Regions from separate parts of the Pseudovibrio sp. Ad26 genome, predicted to be linked through region 1. Evidence: predicted binding sites of a transcription regulator. Region 1 holds the regulator's gene; each other region holds the start of a gene.

Region 1 (4,817 bases):
GACGGTTGGCCTGACTGCGATTTTGTTCTTCGCAGCCGGGTTTTTTCTTGCCGATTTGCGCGTGGAGCATGCGCGCGGTGACCCGCTGGAGCGCCCTGTTACACGCAAAGTGGAAGGTGTTGTTACGGGTGTGAAGCATTCTGGAAAAGGGGCTTATTCGGTCATTCTTGCAGATGTGAACGCACTTTCCCAGAAGGGCACAACTCCTCTTTCTTATCGTATCCGCCTCAGCATCAAGGGGATGAAAGAGCCGCCAGTGATGGGGAACAGGATGCAGCTGAAAGCTCGGCTATTGCCGCCGGGAGGTGCGGTGCGCCCCGGTGGGTATGACTTTGCCCGAACAGCGTTTTTCAGCGGGATTGGTGCGGTTGGCTATGCGCTTTCTAAACCGGTTGTTGTGGCGCGTCTGGAGGGGACAAGTTTTCTGCAAGAGGTCGAAGGCGTACGCAGTGGGATAGCGCAGCGCATTCGGCGGGTGTTGGATAACAGCCCGGAAAGTGCGTTCGCTGTTGCGCTTCTGGTGGGCAAGCGGGACTATCTTGCCGCCGCTGACAAGGATGCCTTGCGCAATGCAGGGCTTGCTCATGTGCTTGCTATATCCGGCATGCATATGGGTCTTGTGACCTCTCTGGTCTTCCTCGGTGCCCGCCTGATCTTATCCCTCAGTCAGTCGCTTGCGCTGAAAGGACATATTCACGTTTACGCCAGCGCGGCGGCGCTGATTGCGGCAACTGTTTATCTCGGTTTGTCAGGTGCTTCTGTCGCAACGCAGCGAGCTTTTCTAATGGCGGCAATGATTTTATGCGCGGGGCTGATTGGGCGGCGAGCCTTTAGTCTGCGTGGTCTGGCTCTGGCCTGTCTTGTGCTTTTGAGCCTGAGGCCGGAGGAGCTTCTGGCTCCCGGGTTTCAGATGTCCTTCATCGCAGTTCTCGCCTTGCTCTCAGCCTACACACTTGGGAAGGACTGGTTCGTTGGTAACCGCAATAGACCTCGAAGGCGGAATGTCTCATGGTTTCATAGGGTTAGTCGTAAAGGGTCGAAGTGGGTGCTAGCGTGTGCACTGACCTCGCTGATTGCAGGTGCGGCTACGGGACCTGTTGCGGCGATGCATTTTGAGCAGGTTGCGCCCTATGGTGTGCTCGGGAATATCCTTGCCATGCCATTGGTGACCTTTGTGGTTATGCCCCTTGGGCTGTTGAGCCTGCTGGCGATCCCGTTGGGTGCGGATGCGTTCTTCCTGCAGGGGATGGAGGCTGGGTTGGCGCTGGTATTAAAGGCTGCCTACTGGGTGAGTTCTCTGAGTGAAGGGCTGACCAGTCTGGGTGTTGCCAGTGCACCCGGTTATCTGCTCATGATCTTTGCTATTGTGGTGCTGTGTGTGATGCCGCTGCGCTTGAAATGGCTTTCACTCCCGGCATTTGCGGTGAGTGTCCTGATGTTTGCGGGTGGAAGTGCACCAGACCTGATGATTGCGGATGCGGGCAAGCACATTGCTTACTACGGGGCGGATGGCCGGTTTCGGCTGACATCTTCGCGCATGTCGTTTGCCGCTGACAGTCTGTTGCGTGCAGGAGGGATTTCGGCAGGGGCGTTCAAGCAGCACAAGGTGAGGGCTTCGGATCGGTCCTGCGATGATCGCGGCTGTGTGATTGAGATATTCCCGCAGTTGTCTTCAGAGGGGGGGAGGATAAGTTCAGAGCCTGTCTTGTTGGCGCAGTCCAAGGTGGCTGATGTTTTGGAGGTAGATTGCCGTCTTGCGACCATCGTCATCACACAGGCGCAGGCGCCTCCTGCTTGCCGTGCTGAGCTGGTGATTGATCAGAAGATGTTCGGCGAACGTGGCTCTGCTTATGTCTGGCTTTCTGCAGGTTTTGAGGGCGGGGAAAGAATAAAAAAAGTGCGCTGGGCATATCATGCTCAGCGCAGACCTTGGAATCCGAAATTGCCTCAGGCAACCAATGATTTAATAGCGGCGGAAGAGCGCAATCATCTTGCCCTGAACGCGGACGCGGCCCGGGCCGAAGATGCGAGTTTCGTAGGCGGGGTTGGCCGCTTCCAGCGCGACTGAGGCCCCTTTTTTGCGCAGGCGCTTCAAGGTCGCTTCTTCATCATCGATCAAGGCCACAACGATCTCGCCGTTATCAGCAGCGTCGCCACGCTTGATCAGCACTGTATCCCCATCGAAAATACCCGCATCAATCATGGAGTCACCTTTGACTTCCAGCGCATAATGCTCACCGCGCCCCATCAAATCAGCAGGCATGGCGATGGAATGGCTTTGAGTCTGGATTGCTTCGATTGGAACACCAGCAGCAATGCGGCCCATGACCGGGATTTCCAGCGTTGGCACTTCATCTGGTGATGTGGCGCGTGGTGGCGGAGCTGCAACCTTTTTACTCAGGGAGCCTTCAATTACCTCAGGTGCAAAGCCTTTTTCCTTTGCAGCAGGCTTCAGGCCCGGAGAAATTGAGTCAGGCAATTTGAGGATTTCCAGCGCACGCGCTCTGTTTGGCAGGCGGCGAATGAAGCCGCGCTCTTCCAAAGCTGTGATCAGCCGGTGAATGCCGGATTTGGAACGGAGGTCCAGCGCGTCCTTCATCTCATCGAAGGAGGGCGGAACACCGGCTTCCTTCAAGCGTTGATGGATGAACATCAAAAGCTCGTGTTGCTTCTGTGTAAGCATCTTTTATCCCCGTTCGCTCCTAAGGCGCTGATTGAAAGTGAGCGGTCATTCCTGACCAATCGCGGTTTTGTAATTCCAAGAAGCTGAAAGACTTCAACTTCTGCGATTGGAAGGACAAAACACGAACGTACTCTACCTGTTCTCATTGTGTTCTGCAATGGGTTTGTTCAGGTTAAGCCCTGCTAGAACTGGGGGATTTGGTTTCTGGTGGGTGAGTGGACAGGGGTTGCCCACTCCTGACGCTAGGATTTAGCGTAGCTTGAGCAGGTCCACTTTTTCACCTGTCTTTGCAGCTGATGCGTGTGGTGGACGAATGATCAGGGCGTCTGCTTTTGTCAGTAAGGCAAGCATGGAGGAGTCTTGTTTGGAGAACGGCTCTGTGATGAGATTGCCTGCTTCATCAGTGCCCAGGCTGGCGCGCAGGTAGTCCTGACGTATGTCATTGGCTGGCAAATCAGCTGTTAACGTTGCTTTTGTAACGCTTTGATTTGTCACAGAGACTGTACGGCCCAGCATCTTGTCCAGAAGTGGACCAAGGAAGAGGAGTGCACATACAAGACTTGAGACTGGGTTGCCAGGAAGGCCGAGGACTTTCATTGGGCCAAGGGCGCCCGCCATGAGGGGTTTGCCCGGGCGCATGGCGATGCGCCAGAAGCCAAGCTCCATGCCTTCAGCTCCCAGTACGTCCTGAATGAGATCGTGGTCGCCAACAGAGGCGCCGCCGAGTGTCACCAGTACATCGGCTTTTGCTTGGATGGCCTGCTTCACGCGTGCTGCGATTTCCTCAGGCTGGTCTGGGGCGATGCCGAGCATCATCGGTGTTCCGCCGCAGTTTTTGACGAATTCTGCTATGCCGACCTGATTAGAGGCTATGATTTGATTCGGACCAGGTACCTGACCCGGCTCGACGAGTTCGTCACCATTTGCGAGGACCGCAACGACTGGCTTTTTGCGTACCGGGAGGGATGCGTGGTTCATGGCGCCTGCAAGAGACAGTTCGCGGAAGCCGAGTGGGGCGCCTGCCTTCAGGAGGACCTGACCTTCTTTGAAGTCGAGGCCAGCCGGACGGATGAACTTACCAACAGAAACAGCTTCTTCGCAAAACAGGTTATCCCCGTCACGGCGAGCGTTTTCCTGGATCAAGATCGCGTCAGCGCCAGCAGGGACAGGTGCTCCTGTAAAAATACGCAGGGCTTCTCCGGCTTGCAGCGTGCCATCAAAGTTATGCCCGGCTGCGACTTCGCCTATGACCCTCAGAGCTGCCTCTGGCTCGACCGTATCAGCGGCTTTGACAGCATATCCATCCATTGCTGAGGCGGAAAATGGAGGCTGCGTTCGTGTTGCGGCAACGTCTTCTGCGAGAATGCGTTCTCCGCTTTCAAGCAATGGAGGGTGCTCAGTTCCGGTCGGTTTCACATCTCTCAGGAGGCGGTCCAGCGCGTCTTCAATACTGATCAAGCTCATTGGGAGTTATCCTCCTCAGCCAGATAGTGACCGGACTTGCCGCCCTTCTTCTCCAGCAGCCGGATTTCACCGATCTCCATAGAACGGTCAACGGCTTTTGCCATGTCGTAAATTGTCAGGCAGGCAACGGAAGCAGCTGTAAGTGCTTCCATCTCGATGCCGGTCTGGCCGGATACCTTTGCGAAGACTTCGATCTCAATTCCCGGCAGTTCAGGATTGGGTGTGAAGTCCACCTGAACCTTAGAAAGCGCCAGAGGATGACAGAGAGGGATCAGCTCGTGTGTGCGCTTTGCAGCCATGATGCCAGCGATGCGCGCTGTTGCAAGTACGTCGCCTTTCTTGGTGTTGCCTGAAAGGATCATGTCCAGAGTTTCAGGCTGCATTTTTACCTGACCGCCTGCACGGGCAATGCGTGAGGTAACCTCTTTCTCCGAAATGTCGACCATATGAGCCGCACCGCTGTCATCTAAGTGAGTGAGTTTTGGAGAAAGTTCTGACATTTTCTTGCCTCTGGACACAGTTTGTTCAAGTGTCTGCTTTTGCCAAGCAGTTGATTTTTAGCGTTTAAGCAAAGCTTTAGTTGCGGTTTCTACATCCTCCTGACGCATCAGGCTTTCGCCGATGAGGAAGGTGGATATGCCGGAGTTTTCCATTCGGGAGAGGTCTTCCG
Region 2 (4,817 bases), on a different contig from region 1:
CAAGCAGCTTGGGAGGAGGTGCTGCCTGAGGATTGTATGTTAGGCTGCCGAGGTTTAATTGGGAGGAGTTCCTCAGCGGCCTTGAGTTGGTTTATACAAAAGACTTTCCAATTGTGCATCACATCATTTCGCATGTCCGATATGCAAAAAATGCATGGCATTATGGCGAATGATGGCGCTACCACTCTTTAAAACGACATAAATGCCAAAATTAACGATTGTGCAGTGCGGTAATTTTGTGATTTAGGGCACAAATCTGCATACCTGAGGGGCTAAGAACGCTATTTTTAGGCAGTTGGCGCTCAAAACTTAATCATATTTCAATGTGTCGGCCATTTTGGGCAGGTTTTGTGGTGGAGCGGCATCAATTGGAATTTTCTGTTGTTTGCATGGAAAGCGCCTGCTGTGGAGTGTGGTCTTTGCAAAAAAAAATGACCGGGACAGTGCCCGGCCATTTGGTTTTTACTCTGCTGCATCCAGCTTGTTGGCGCTTCGCCTTTCAAACAATTCCTTGAGGAAGTGCCCTGTATAGCTCTCCTGTACCTCCGCCACGTCCTGCGGTCGGCCTGTTGCGACGATAGTTCCGCCGCCGTCTCCGCCTTCAGGTCCAAGGTCAAGGATCCAGTCTGCGGTTCTGATCACTTCCAGATTGTGCTCAATCACGAGAACTGTGTTGCCTTGATCGACCAGCTCATGAAGTACGTCAAGCAACTTGGCGACATCGTGGAAATGGAGGCCGGTTGTTGGTTCGTCCAGAATGTAGAGCGTGCGACCGGTTGAGCGTTTGGAAAGCTCTTTTGCCAGTTTCACACGTTGTGCTTCGCCGCCGGACAATGTGGTCGCCTGCTGGCCCACCTTGATGTAGCCAAGCCCCACGCGAGCAAGGGTTTCCATTTTATCGCGGATGGATGGCACAGCAGAGAAGAAGCTTGCTGCTTCTTCAACGGTCATGTCCAGCACATCTGCAATGGATTTTCCCTTGAACTGAACTTCCAATGTCTCGCGATTGTAGCGCTTGCCCTTACAGACATCACAGGTGACATACACATCGGGCAGGAAGTGCATCTCGATTTTGATGACGCCGTCACCCTGACAGGCTTCGCAGCGTCCGCCTTTCACGTTGAAAGAGAAGCGACCCGGCGCGTAGCCGCGTGTTTTTGCTTCCGGCATGCCTGCAAACCACTCACGGATTGGAGTGAACGCGCCTGTGTAGGTTGCCGGGTTGGAGCGCGGCGTTCTGCCAATTGGGGATTGGTCAATGTCGATGACTTTGTCCAGGCGCTCCAGACCTTCAATCCGGTCATGCGGGGCGGGGTTGTCGCGTGCACCGTTGAGACGACGAGCCGTTGCCTTGTAGACGGTGTCGATCAGGAATGTTGACTTACCGCCACCGGATACACCGGTCACACATGTGAAAGTGCCAAGCGGAATGGTTGCATTCACGTCTTTGAGGTTGTTGCCGCGTGCGCCGAACACCTTGATCTGACGGTTCTTGTCAATCTTGCGCGGCTCATCTGGTTGCGGGATGCTCATTTTGCCGGAAAGATACTTACCAGTGAGAGAGGCCGGATTAGCCATCACTTCATCTGGTGTACCTTTGGCAACTACCTGTCCGCCATGGATACCTGCGCCCGGGCCTACATCCACCACGTAATCCGCAGTCAGAACGGCGTCTTCGTCGTGTTCTACCACGATGACGGTGTTGCCCAGATTGCGCAGGTGCTTCAGTGTTTCCAGAAGGCGGGCATTGTCACGCTGGTGCAGGCCGATGGATGGCTCATCCAGAACATAAAGAACACCAGTCAGGCCGGAACCAATCTGAGAGGCCAGACGAATGCGCTGGCTTTCACCGCCAGACAGGGTTCCAGAAGAGCGGTCCATGGAGAGGTATTCCAGGCCAACATCGTTGAGGAACTTCAGGCGCTCACGGATTTCCTTAAGGATGCGGTACGCAATTTCGTTCTGTTTGTCGGAGAGCTTTTCGTCAATGCTGGAGAACCAGTCATGTGCAGTTTTGATGGAAAGAGCTGTGATCTCACCGATGTGGCGGTCTGCAATTTTGACGCAAAGGGCCTCAGGTTTGAGGCGGTAGCCTTTACAGGCATCGCAGGCATGGTCTGACTGGTAGCGTGAAAGCTCGTCGCGCACCATTTGAGAATCTGTTTCACGCCAGCGGCGCTCAATGTTGCCGACAACGCCTTCAAATGGCTTTTCGGTTTTGTAAGAGCGGGTACCATCGTCGTAAACGAACTGTACTTTTGTATTGCCGGTTCCAAACAGCACTGCATTGCGGAAGTCTTCAGGAAGGTCTTTCCAGGCTTTGGTCATTGGCTGTTTATGATGCTTCGCCAATGCTTCCAGTGTTTGGGTGTAATAAGGAGAGGTCGAACCGGTTTTTGACCATGGCAGGATCGCGCCGCCTCGAAGGGACAGGGTTTGGTCCGGTACAACGAGTTCGGCTTCAAACGCCAGTTTTGTGCCGAGACCATCGCAAGTCGGGCATGCGCCAAACGGGTTGTTGAACGAGAACAGGCGCGGTTCAATCTCTGGGATCGTGAAGCCGGAGACTGGGCAAGCGAATTTTTCAGAGAAAATGAGCTGCTTTGCTTTGCCTTTTTCATCCTGCTGATCTGCAAACTCAACGGTAGCGAGGCCTTCGGCCAGCTCCAGTGCGGTTTCCAGAGAATCTGCCAGGCGGCCAGCCATGTCTTCGCGCACAACGATACGGTCAACAACGACGTCAATATCGTGTTTAAACTTCTTATCCAGAGCGGGCGCATCGGCGATTTCATAATACTCGCCGTCAACTTTTACGCGCTGGAAGCCCTTTTTCATGAGCTCAGCGAGTTCTTTTCTATACTCACCTTTGCGGCCACGCACGATTGGGGCCAGCAAGTACAGGCGAGTTCCTTCTTCCAGCATCAAAATGCGGTCGACCATCTGGGAGACGGTCTGACTTTCAATTGGAAGGCCTGTTGCCGGGGAATATGGGATGCCCACGCGCGCGAACAGAAGGCGCATGTAGTCATAGATTTCGGTGACCGTACCGACTGTGGAGCGCGGGTTTTTTGAGGTGGTTTTCTGTTCAATGGAGATGGCAGGTGACAGGCCGTCGATCTGATCTACGTCTGGTTTCTGCATCATTTCAAGGAACTGGCGGGCGTAAGCGCTCAGGCTTTCAACGTAGCGGCGCTGCCCCTCGGCATAAATGGTATCGAAGGCAAGCGAAGATTTGCCTGAGCCGGACAGGCCAGTCATGACGATCAGGCTGTCTCGTGGAAGATCCAGGTCCACATTCTTCAAGTTATGTTCGCGAGCGCCACGTACAGTGATCTGCTTCATAAGGTCTGCGCGCGCGGGAGTATTTTGTGTGTCATGTGTTGGCGACTTCGCCATGGAACTGTCCTTTATCACGGATACCGAGTTCGCATATAAAAAGCAAAACAGGTCTGGGCGCGATCCTCAAAATGCAGGAGAATGAGCGCTGGAAATCAGGTGGAACATAAACGGAACAATTTTAAGGAGCAAGCCTTTTTGAGTTTGCTCGCGTAAAATTGTCTTTTAGAAAAATTGAGAGTTGAACTTGGCAGTTTTGCAAGGCAATGTGTCGGAACAAAAATAGAACGAGCAGAGAGCCTTGCTTGCGGGCGCCTGATATTCCGACTGAAAGCCTAGGAAATGTGGACAACCACTGCGGCTTTGAGAAAGTCTGTTTGAATTGTAGAGCGCGGAGCATAGGTTACTTGCCAACTTAACTCGCTTAAACTTGGGGCGAGTTCAGACTTAGGAGTAATTCAATGGCCGGTAGCGTCAATAAAGTCATTTTGGTTGGAAATTTGGGCGCAGATCCGGAAATTCGCCGTACGCAGGACGGTCGTCCGATCGTCAACTTGCGTATCGCTACTTCGGAGAGCTGGCGTGACCGTAATAGCGGCGAGCGCCGTGAGCGGACCGAATGGCACCGTGTTGTTGTGTTTAATGAGGGTCTTGCAAAGGTTGCCGAGCAATTCCTGCGCAAAGGCTCCAAGGTTTACATCGAAGGTCAGTTGCAAACCCGCAAATGGCAGGACCAGAGCGGCCAGGATAAATACTCCACCGAGATCGTTCTGCAGGGCTTTAACTCTACGCTGACTATGCTTGATGGTCGCGGCGAAGGCGGTGGCGGCGGAGGTGGTCAAGCACCATCTGGCGGTTTCGGCGGTGGAATGGACGACGAAATTCCGTTCTAAGCCAAGCAGGCAATTCAAGATGGCCCGGAGTGAGCATTGTTTCACTACCGGGCTTTTTTGTGCTCTGGTGCGAAGTCTTGTTAAAGGGAGGGCGCGACTAGAAGTGCTGGCTTGAGGTGTGGTGAAATGTCTGCTTGGGTGTGTACTCTTAAAATAAAAGAGAAGCAGCACGCGCAGAAACGCAATGCTAGCAAACGAAATAAATTAAAGGGAAAGAATTGGTACGCCCAAGGGGAATCGAACCCCTGTTTCCGCCGTGAAAGGGCGGCGTCCTAACCGCTAGACGATGGGCGCACTCTACAGCATCTGCGCATGTGGCGCGCTGTGTGAGGAGGCTTATAAGTTTTCAGTAGGATATTGTCTAGTGCTTAAAATTTTATAATTCAAACAATCCACAAATATGGATTTGGTCTATTCTTTTCTCAATTATTGTTAGATTTCAGCGCCTCAATTGAAGTTGAGACGCTGAAAAGCTTGTGCTGGAATTACCAGCTGCCGGTGTTGCTCATAGAGAGCCATGGCTCAGCTGGCTCAAGGCTTCCACCTTTTTGCAAAAGCTCAATGGAAATCCCATCTGGAGAAACAATG
Region 3 (4,817 bases), on a different contig from region 1:
AAACGTCCCGGCGCTTCAGCCGACCGATCCTGACGCCACATCTGGGTGTAACCACTCTCATCAAGAATGATCTCCGCCAGCTCCGTATGGCTCATGGTCTCAACCTGATTACGCCAGTTCTCCAACATGCCAAGAACATCCGCCAGCGCAGCACGAGCTTTCGGACGCAGCTCATTGGTCTGAACCAACTCTTCCGCAGCGATCATCAGCGGAATAGCGCGTTCCCGTGCATAAGCATGAACGATTTTCAGCGTCGCTTCACCGAGCCCACGCTTCGGCGTATTCACGATGCGCTCAAAAGCCAGATCGTCTGACGTCTGCATCACACAGCGGAAATAGGCGAGTGCATCGCGGATCTCCATACGCTCATAAAAGCGCGGGCCTCCAATGACACGATAGTTCAATCCAAGCGTGACAAACCGGTCTTCAAACTCGCGCATCTGGAACGACGCACGCACCAAAATGGCCATTTCATTAAGGGAATGCCCGTGGTTTTGAAGGGCTTCAATCTCGTCACCAATGGAGCGGGCTTCCTCTTGAGAATCCCAGGCCGAGGTAACCTGCACCCTCTCTTCTTCCTCAGATCCCATCTGATCAGTGAAAAGGGTTTTACCAAGACGGCCCTGATTGTGCGCAATCAGATGAGAAGCCGCAGATAGGATGTGACTGGTCGAGCGATAGTTCCGCTCAAGACGAACCACAACAGCACCCGGGAAATCCTGCTCAAATCTCAGGATGTTATCGACCTCAGCACCACGCCAGCCATAAATGGACTGGTCATCATCGCCAACACAGGCCACGTTCGGATTGCCCTGCGCCAGCAGACGCAACCACATGTACTGCGCGATGTTGGTATCCTGATACTCATCCACCAGCATGTAACGGAAGCGATGCTGGAAGCTCTTCAAAACGTCATCATGCTCTTTGAAGATCGTGATGCAGTGCAGCAGCAAATCACCAAAATCACAGGCATTCAGGATCTTAAGTCGTTCCTGATAGGTCTCATAAAGCTTGCGCCCCAAGCCATTAGCAAAGGCCTGTGCGTCACCAGCTGAAATCTGTGAGGGTGTAAGCCCGCGGTTCTTCCAGCTGTCCAGTAGTCCGGCAAAAGTCTTTGCCGTCCAGCGCTTTTCATCCAGACCTTCTGCCTGAATGATCTGCTTGATCAAACGAACCTGATCGTCCGTATCCAGAATGGAGAACGAGGACTTCAACCCAACAAGCTCAGCATGGCGGCGCAAAATCTTCACGCAGATCGCGTGGAACGTGCCGAGCCACGCCATGCCTTCAACGCCATCACCAATGTAAGCGCCAATGCGCGTCTTCATCTCACGGGCAGCTTTGTTGGTGAAGGTCACAGAAAGGATCTGCCCCGGAGTGGCATGACCCGTTGCCAGAATATGTGCAATACGCGTTGTCAGAACACGGGTCTTACCAGTACCGGCTCCTGCAAGAACGAGCACTGGTCCGTTGATCGTTTCAACAGCAAGTCGTTGTTCTGCATTCAATCCTTCCATGTAGGCTGGGGCGTTGGTTTGCCGTGCAGCCATGGCCCTCGCTGCGATACCACCTGCCTTGGGCTGTGGTGCAGCCAGAGGATCAGCAGGGTGAGCAGGTATTCCGCGATGAAGTGGGCCAGAAGAGTTTGCCATTGAGCTCGTTAGATCCTTTGAACGCATACCCCTCTCAAATCAGAGGGAGAATCTCCAATACTTAACGAGGAACAATATAGCAACAACATTGAAGAAGCGAGGCATCAGCAAAGAGATACACATCGTTTTGTAGGGCAAGGCATCTTCACTCAGTAACTCTTGCCTCACGCCAGCTTTGCTCTGTGATGTTTTATCAAGCTTGTTCTGAGTTACTTGAAATCCGGGAGGCCCTTTAGTGTTTTAAAGAGGAAGTATGCGTATACCTGCCAACGAGAATAACTCAGCTTAGCAACGGGAATACCTTCACTTCCGAAAGACAAACAACACTGTAACAACCTGAAAGAAAAACTATGAATACTGGTAAGTTACACATGACACGCCGAAACGCCCTCATTGGCATCTCCGGCTCTTTACTGGCAGCACCTGCTCTGGTGTCCTCCGCCCTTGCCGATAACCACGTCTCAACGGTGTACACCGACGGGACGCTCATAATCAGCCAGCTCTCTCTCGCCATCAGCAAGATGGCGATCACGAAGACCAAAAACCCGCTGGTGCGCCAGTTTGCTGTGCTCGAGAGTGAAGAGCAAACCGCCGTTTCTTATGTTATTGAATCAACTGGCGTAAAACCTCCTCCACGTCCAGATGACCTGGAAAAAGACTATCAGGCACTGCTTGCTGCCGAAGGTGAAGAGTTCGACAGGCAGTATATTCAAGCCGAAATCCATGGACATGAAAAGCTTTTGACATATCAGGAGCCAGAATCCGGTAAAAAGCCCGTGAACGTAGATGTGGCGACCGCCCAAATTCTGGTTGCCTTCATTCACACTCATCTGACCATGCTGGCAGAGATCCGCAAGCAAATCGGCTAGGCAACTCCTTCAAACATCTCAGAAAACACCAGTGGTGCGCTCCGGCCCCACTGGTGTTTTCCTGTCAAATTCAGCCAACCCATCGATCACATCTTCAAATTTGGCTCAATTATCGCGGTCTCCCGAGAGATCTTGCTAAGATTTCCTGCCCACTCTCTTAGCCAAGGATGTTGCTTCTGGAGAACATCTGACCGCAACTGGAATGGAGCTTGAGATATGCCGAAGGTCATTTGCAGATATAAGAACTACGATGATTTCTATAAAAACCGCACAAGCATCTGGGCTGAAATCAGACGTCGGATGAACATCCATGCGACGGACACTGCAAGCTTCGACAAACTCATTTTCCAGGGCAAGGCAGCCATCCGGCTGACCTACGACAACCATGTAGAAGACGCGCCGGATATGAAGAAAGCCAGAACGAACATTGCCGCACTTGAAAAAGAGAAAGCAAGAACCTTCCGCTTTGTTCAGGCCTCAAAGTCACTGGAAGAGAATATCTCAACAAAACACAAAATGCTCAAAGTGCTCGAAAGCCAGCTGAAGCAGCAGGAAAAAGACCCCAAAACTGATCCCAACTATCGCGATACAGCGAAAGAGCTCAAAAAGCTGCTCAAACTCCAGCCTGCAGTCAAAAAGAAGATCCAGGAATACGACAGAGCTCTGACAGCACTTGAAAAAGCTGAAGCAGACTACGACCCGCTGAAAAAGCAGATCGAGAAAACCATCCCCATGAGCGTGCAAACAGATGGCAAGAACATGATGCTCTATATCGGCGGACGCGCCGAAGCATCTGTCCGCCTAAGAGCAACACTGGCGCAGAAGTAGGCTCGCCGCAAGTCTACCAATGCAGCGAGAGGAGCCTAGCAGCTCCCTCGCTCTCTTCTTATTGATCGCCGACCAGCTCGAACCAGTCATCCTCTGAAATGACCTGAACACCAAGGCTTTGCGCTTTGGTGAGTTTGGACCCGGCTTTTGGACCCGCGATCACCAGATCAGTTTTCTTGGAAACAGAACCAGACACTTTCGCGCCCAGACTTTCCGCACGTGCCTTCGCCTCATCACGGCTCATGCGCTCCAAACTACCTGTAAACACAAGCGTTTTTCCAGCAACGGGACTGTCAGAGCTATCAGCAACAACCACATCAAGCGGAGTGATCTGGTCAATCAGCGCAGTAAGCGCGTCACGGTTATGTTCCTCTGCAAAGAACTCGACCAGAGCATTGGCAACCGTACCGCCAATTCCGTCAATGTCATTGAGTTCACGGTAAGCTTCTGAAGTTGCATCAGTTGCTGCAATCATGGCATCAGAAAAGGCACTCCAGGAAGAGTACGCCCGAGCCAGAAGCTTGGCATTTCCTTCACCAACATGGCGAATACCAAGCCCGAAAATCAAACGATTCAGTTCAATTTGCCGTTTGCTATCAATAGCTTCAAACAGCTTGCGCGCAGAAACAGCACCGAACCCCTCACGAGACCGCAGTTTATTGAGAGACCCCTTGTCCCGTTCCGCTAACGTGAAGATGTCCGCTGGTGTGCGAATACCACCTTTATCCATGTCATATTCGTAAAACGCTTCCACCTGCTTCTCGCCCAGTCCTTCAATATCGAAGGCATTGCGAGAAACAAAATGCTTAAGTTTCTCAATCGCTTGCGCAGGACAAATCAAGCCACCGGTACAACGCCGAATAGCATCCACCTTGCCGGAGTTCGGGTTGACTTCCCGAACAGCATGAGAACCGCAGGCCGGGCATTTCTCGGGATATTCAAACGGAGCTGCACCTTCAGCCCGTTTACCCAAGTCCACATCCACGATTTGTGGGATAACATCACCGGCTCTCTGGATGATTACCGTGTCACCAACGCGGATGTCCTTGCCATCTCGAATGGGTTCACCATCCTGACCAATGCCTTTGATGTAATCTTCATTGTGAAGAGAGGCATTAGAGACCACAACACCGCCAACCGTGACAGGCTCTAGTTTCGCAACCGGCGCCAGAGCACCTGTCCGGCCTACCTGAATTTCAATGGCATTGAGCGTTGTAAACGCGCGTTCTGCAGGAAACTTATGAGCAATTGCCCAACGCGGTGAGCGCGAAACGAAACCAAGACGTCCCTGCAGATCCAGCCGGTCCACCTTGTAAACCACGCCGTCAATATCATAGCCAAGACCGGAGCGATCCTCCTCAATCCCATGATAGACGCGCAAGAGTTCCTCGGCGCTCTCGCAACGCTTCATCAGCGGGTTGATCTGGAAACCCCATTTGCCAAACAGCTCTACCATACCCATCTGCGT
Region 4 (4,817 bases), on a different contig from region 1:
CTCAGTCTCATAACCAAGGAACTCAGTCGCGCCTGCTTTTTCCTTAATAGAGAACCAGATCGCATCGGTTGCAGCATCGCCAGAACCGGACCACGCCGCACGAGCTTCAGCACGCTGGCGCTCCATGGCAGTGTTGAACCCATCGGTATCAACCGCAATCTCACGGCTGCGCAATGCATCCTGTGTCAGATCGAGCGGGAAGCCGAAGGTGTCATAAAGCTTAAACGCTGTTTCACCATCAAGTTGATCACCGGAGCCCAGAGAACTGGTTGCATCTTCCAGTAGGCCAAGACCGCGCTCAAGAGTTTTGATGAAACGCTTTTCTTCCAGCTGAACAGTCTCTTCAATGAGCTTTTCTGCACGTGGCAGCTCAGGGAACGCCTGGCCCATTTCACGAACCAGAGTAGGCAGCATCTTGAAGATAACTGGCTCTTGCGCACCCAGAAGGTTTGCATGGCGCATCGCGCGGCGCATGATGCGGCGCAGAACGTAACCACGGCCTTCATTGGACGGCAGAACACCATCAGCAATCAGGAAGGCCATAGACCGCAAGTGATCTGCAATCACTCGGTGGCTCGCCTGTGCTTTGCCAACAGCTTCTACGCCAGTGAGATGTACAGAGCTCGCAATCAGAGCCTTGAAGAGATCGATCTCGTAGTTGTTATGTACGCCCTGCATAATCGCAGCAAAACGCTCAAGCCCCATGCCTGTATCGATGGATGGACGTGGCAGATCGATACGCTTTTCTGGCAGCTGCTCGTACTGCATGAACACGAGGTTCCAGATCTCGATAAAGCGATCACCATCTTCTTCAGGGGAGCCTGGAGGGCCACCCCAGATATGCTCACCGTGATCGTAGAAGATCTCAGAACATGGGCCACAAGGGCCGGTATCACCCATGGCCCAGAAGTTATCTGAGGTTGGAATGCGGATGATCTTCTCATCAGCAAAACCGGTCAGCTTCTTCCAGATTTTGAAGGCTTCTTCATCCTCGGAATAAACCGTGATCAACAGCTTGTCAGCCGGCAACCCGTATTCTTTGGTGATCAGATTCCACGCCAGCTCAATAGCGTTTTCCTTGAAGTAATCACCAAAGGAAAAGTTGCCCAGCATTTCAAAAAAGGTGTGGTGACGCGCAGTGTAGCCAACATTATCCAGATCGTTGTGCTTACCGCCAGCGCGAACACACTTTTGCGAGGATGTTGCACGCACGTAATCCCGTTTTTCCAAACCGGTGAATACGTTCTTGAATGGCACCATACCCGCATTTGTAAACATCAATGTCGGATCATTGCGTGGCACCAGTGGACTGGAAGGAACAACTTCGTGTCCGTTCTTTGCAAAGTAGTCGAGAAAAGCCGACCGAATTTCATTGACGCCACTCATAGATCTTGATGTCCGTCTCATTTTCTAGTGGTCAGCTACTTCAACAATCACAGCCGCCAAATTGCAGGGTATGCGCATCAAAAACGATGCAGCAAAAAATTAGTATCTGCCGCGTTTTAGCCATATGCAGCAAATCTGTCCATAAAACCCTACAAAAAAAGAGGCTGGATAAATCCAGCCCCTCTAAACTCTATTGGTTTTCCGCAGCTTTTTCTGGATCATCAATCGCTTCAGCGATCAAACCTGCATTCTGTCGGATGGCAAGTTCAATCTCGTCTGCCAGTTCAGGATTCTCTTTCAGGAAGGTTTTCGAGTTCTCTCGCCCCTGCCCCAGCCGCTGGCTGTTGTAGGAGAACCACGCACCTGACTTCTCAACAATGCCGCCTTTCACACCAAGGTCCAGCAATTCCCCCATTTTGGAGATGCCTTCACCGTAGATGATGTCAAACTCAACCTGCTTGAATGGAGGCGCCAGCTTATTCTTCACCACTTTCACGCGGGTCTGGTTACCAACAATCTCGTCACGATCTTTAATCGCACCGATACGGCGGATATCCAAACGCACAGAAGCATAGAACTTGAGCGCGTTACCACCAGTTGTCGTCTCAGGCGAACCAAACATCACACCGATCTTCATACGGATCTGGTTGATGAAGATCACCATAGTGTTGGATTTGGAAATGGAAGCGGTCAGCTTGCGCAGTGCCTGACTCATCAAACGAGCTTGCAGGCCTGGGAGCGAATCGCCCATCTCCCCTTCAAGTTCAGCTTTTGGTGTCAGCGCAGCAACGGAATCGATCACCAGCACATCAATCGCACCAGAACGAACCAGTGTATCGGCGATCTCAAGCGCCTGTTCACCAGCATCCGGCTGAGAGATGAGCAGGTCATCAATATTCACACCAAGCTTGCGTGCATAAATCGGATCCAGCGCATGTTCAGCATCAATAAAGGCGCAAATTCCACCTCCTTGCTGCGCACAGGCAACTGTGTGCAAAGCCAGTGTGGTTTTACCGGAGCTTTCAGGTCCATAGATCTCAACGATACGCCCTTTTGGAAGTCCGCCGATTCCAAGACCGATATCAAGACTGAGAGAACCAGTCGAGACGCTCTGGATTTCTACGGCCTGCCCCTGGCCCATGCGCATAATGGAGCCTTTACCAAAGGCTCGTTCAATTTGGGAAAGCGCTGCATCCAGTGCTTTATTCTTGTCCATCTGATTGCCCTCAACAAGGCGAAGTGAAGTTTGTGCCATACGTTCTCATCCCTTATTTCACGATGGACGCGCAGTTTCAAAGCCAGTTATTTGTACTCACTTTGTTCCAACTTCGCAATACCTGATAACTAACTAATAAAAATGAATTAATTTCAATGTGTTCTCTTATTGTTCAACATGTAGATAACTTTTCCCGACACACGCTTGGAGGAATGCATCTGGAATCAGACAGTAAAAGTGCACTTTTGATACATCACCCACAGTCTGTATTTGCTCGTAGCTTGCTTTGGCCAACCACATTGCATATCAACTGTCTTTCGATGTCGGGAGGAAGAATTGGTTATGTCCACTAAACAGGTCGGAGTAATCGGAGCAGTCCATCTGGACAGGATTGCCCACGCAGATCGACCATTCAAGCCGGACACTTCAACACCCGGGAAAATAATGTCCCGTGCTGGAGGTGTTGGAGCAAACATTGCACGCGCAATGGCCCGGCTGGGCATGCAACCAACAATGCATGGATGTCTGGGGGACGATGCAGACGGAGCATTCCTCGCAAAAAGTCTGACAGAGTGCGGGATTGATACTTCCAGTATCACCACTGTCGCAGACGGGAGAACCGGATCCTATCTGGCACTTCACAATCCGGATGGCACGTTATTCTCAGCTATTTCGGATAGTGAAATCACAGCAATGGTGAGTTTCTCACAGGCCCATCCGATCCCGCAGGCTCTGCTGGACTGCGATATCTGGCTCTGCGAAACCAATCTGGAAGAAGCAACACTTCTCTCACTCGCCGATGCCAAGGAGCATCGCCTTCTCGCAGCAGACACTGTCTCAATTGCGAAGGCGCCCAAACTGCGTTCCCTCCTCTCAAAAATCGACATTCTTTTTACCAACACAGATGAAGCCACAGCTCTTTTGGAGTGCAAACCAGGAGAATTCTCAGCAGAAGAACTAGCTCAAAAGCTGGCATCTGCGGGCATTCCAATTGTTCTGGTCAGCAATTCCAACAAACCACTGGCTCTTCACTGTGCAGGCAGCACAAGCTCGCACACTCCATTTTCTGTTGTTCCCGTGGATGTCACCGGCGCAGGTGATGCCTTCATTGCAGGCTTTCTTTATGCAAGTTGCCTCAATGAAGCCCCGGTTTCAGCAGTAAAAAGCGGCCTTGCTTCTGCATCAATTACAGTGGAAGCGACTGGCGCCGCGCCAGAAACGCTTTCACCCCAATCGCTTAAAGCTCGTTTATTAGAACATGCCTAAGCACCAACAACATACGAAAGACTGGGAAAACCATGGGAAGTTCAATTAAAATCCATCATTCAAAAGAAGTTGCAGATGCTCTGAGCAATGGCGCCCCTATTGTTGCGCTGGAGTCCACCATCATTACCCATGGCATGCCGTATCCGCAAAACGTTGAGACTGCCCGCGAAGTAGAACAGATCATCCGCGACGGTGGCGCGGTCCCTGCAACAATCGCAGTGTTGAATGGTGAACTTCACGTAGGTCTGGAAGACAGCACTCTGGAAGAACTGGCAAACGCCAAAGACGTCATGAAGTGCTCCCGCGCAGATCTGTCCTTCGCTATGGCACTGGGTAAAAACGGTTCCACAACCGTAGCCGCAACCATGATGGCAGCACACGCAGCTGGCATCCGCGTATTCGCAACCGGCGGCATCGGCGGTGTCCACAAGGGCGCAGAAACCAGCTTCGATATCTCAGCTGATCTGGATGAGCTGTCCCGCACTCCAGTTTGCGTTGTTTCCGCAGGCGCAAAAGCCCTGCTCGACATTCCAAAGACACTTGAAGTTCTGGAAACACGCGGCGTTCCAGTCATTGGGTTCAATTGTGAAAACGTACCAGCCTTCTGGTCTCGCGATTCAAAGATCAAAGCGCCTTACAGCCTGGACGATGCTTCCGACATCTCCAAACTGATCAAGTTCCGCGAAACATTTGGCGATCACGGCGGCATGCTGGTCACCAACCCGGTACCTGCAGAAGATGAAATTCCATCTGACGAAATGCAGGTGTTCATTGATGCATCCATTCAGGCAGCTGAAGAACAGAACGTCACCGGCAAGGAAGTAACACCGTTCGTGCTGCAAGACATTTTCGAGCGCACCAAGGGCCGCAGCCTTGCAACAAACATTGCGTTGGTTAAAAACAACGCAAAGCTTGCAACAAAAATTGCCTGTGGTTTGACTGCATAAGC

The links. The regulator LexA, encoded in region 1, represses DNA repair genes until DNA is damaged. The targets are predictions, from matches to a motif close to TGTTCNNNNTGTGTTCNG.
Region 2: a site for LexA is predicted at 3,609-3,626, ahead of uvrA (excinuclease ABC subunit UvrA). Genes of this name have one in related genera too.
Region 3: a site for LexA is predicted at 1,720-1,737, ahead of PsAD26_RS24065 (UvrD-helicase domain-containing protein). Genes of this name have one in related genera too.
Region 4: a site for LexA is predicted at 2,694-2,711, ahead of recA (recombinase RecA). Genes of this name have one in related genera too.

What each region holds. Positions count from the first base shown of each region.
Region 1 is NZ_LMCE01000088.1:41,802-46,618, reverse strand. Features, by position in the region: gene PsAD26_RS17330 (ComEC/Rec2 family competence protein) at 1-2,068, shown strand, start outside; gene lexA (transcriptional repressor LexA) at 1,964-2,683, opposite strand; gene glp (gephyrin-like molybdotransferase Glp) at 2,933-4,147, opposite strand; gene moaC (cyclic pyranopterin monophosphate synthase MoaC) at 4,144-4,647, opposite strand; gene trpC (indole-3-glycerol phosphate synthase TrpC) at 4,705-4,817, opposite strand, start outside.
Region 2 is NZ_LMCE01000063.1:119,645-124,461, reverse strand. Features, by position in the region: gene uvrA (excinuclease ABC subunit UvrA) at 463-3,396, opposite strand; gene PsAD26_RS15940 (single-stranded DNA-binding protein) at 3,798-4,229, shown strand; tRNA gene PsAD26_RS15935 (tRNA-Glu) at 4,449-4,523, opposite strand; gene gloA (lactoylglutathione lyase) at 4,715-4,817, opposite strand, start outside.
Region 3 is NZ_LMCE01000146.1:66,722-71,538, forward strand. Features, by position in the region: gene PsAD26_RS24065 (UvrD-helicase domain-containing protein) at 1-1,652, opposite strand, end outside; gene PsAD26_RS24070 (DUF4142 domain-containing protein) at 2,024-2,521, shown strand; gene PsAD26_RS24075 (hypothetical protein) at 2,738-3,349, shown strand; gene ligA (NAD-dependent DNA ligase LigA) at 3,408-4,817, opposite strand, start outside.
Region 4 is NZ_LMCE01000095.1:207,830-212,646, forward strand. Features, by position in the region: gene alaS (alanine--tRNA ligase) at 1-1,386, opposite strand, end outside; gene recA (recombinase RecA) at 1,577-2,641, opposite strand; gene PsAD26_RS22315 (PfkB family carbohydrate kinase) at 2,945-3,868, shown strand; gene PsAD26_RS22320 (pseudouridine-5'-phosphate glycosidase) at 3,901-4,815, shown strand.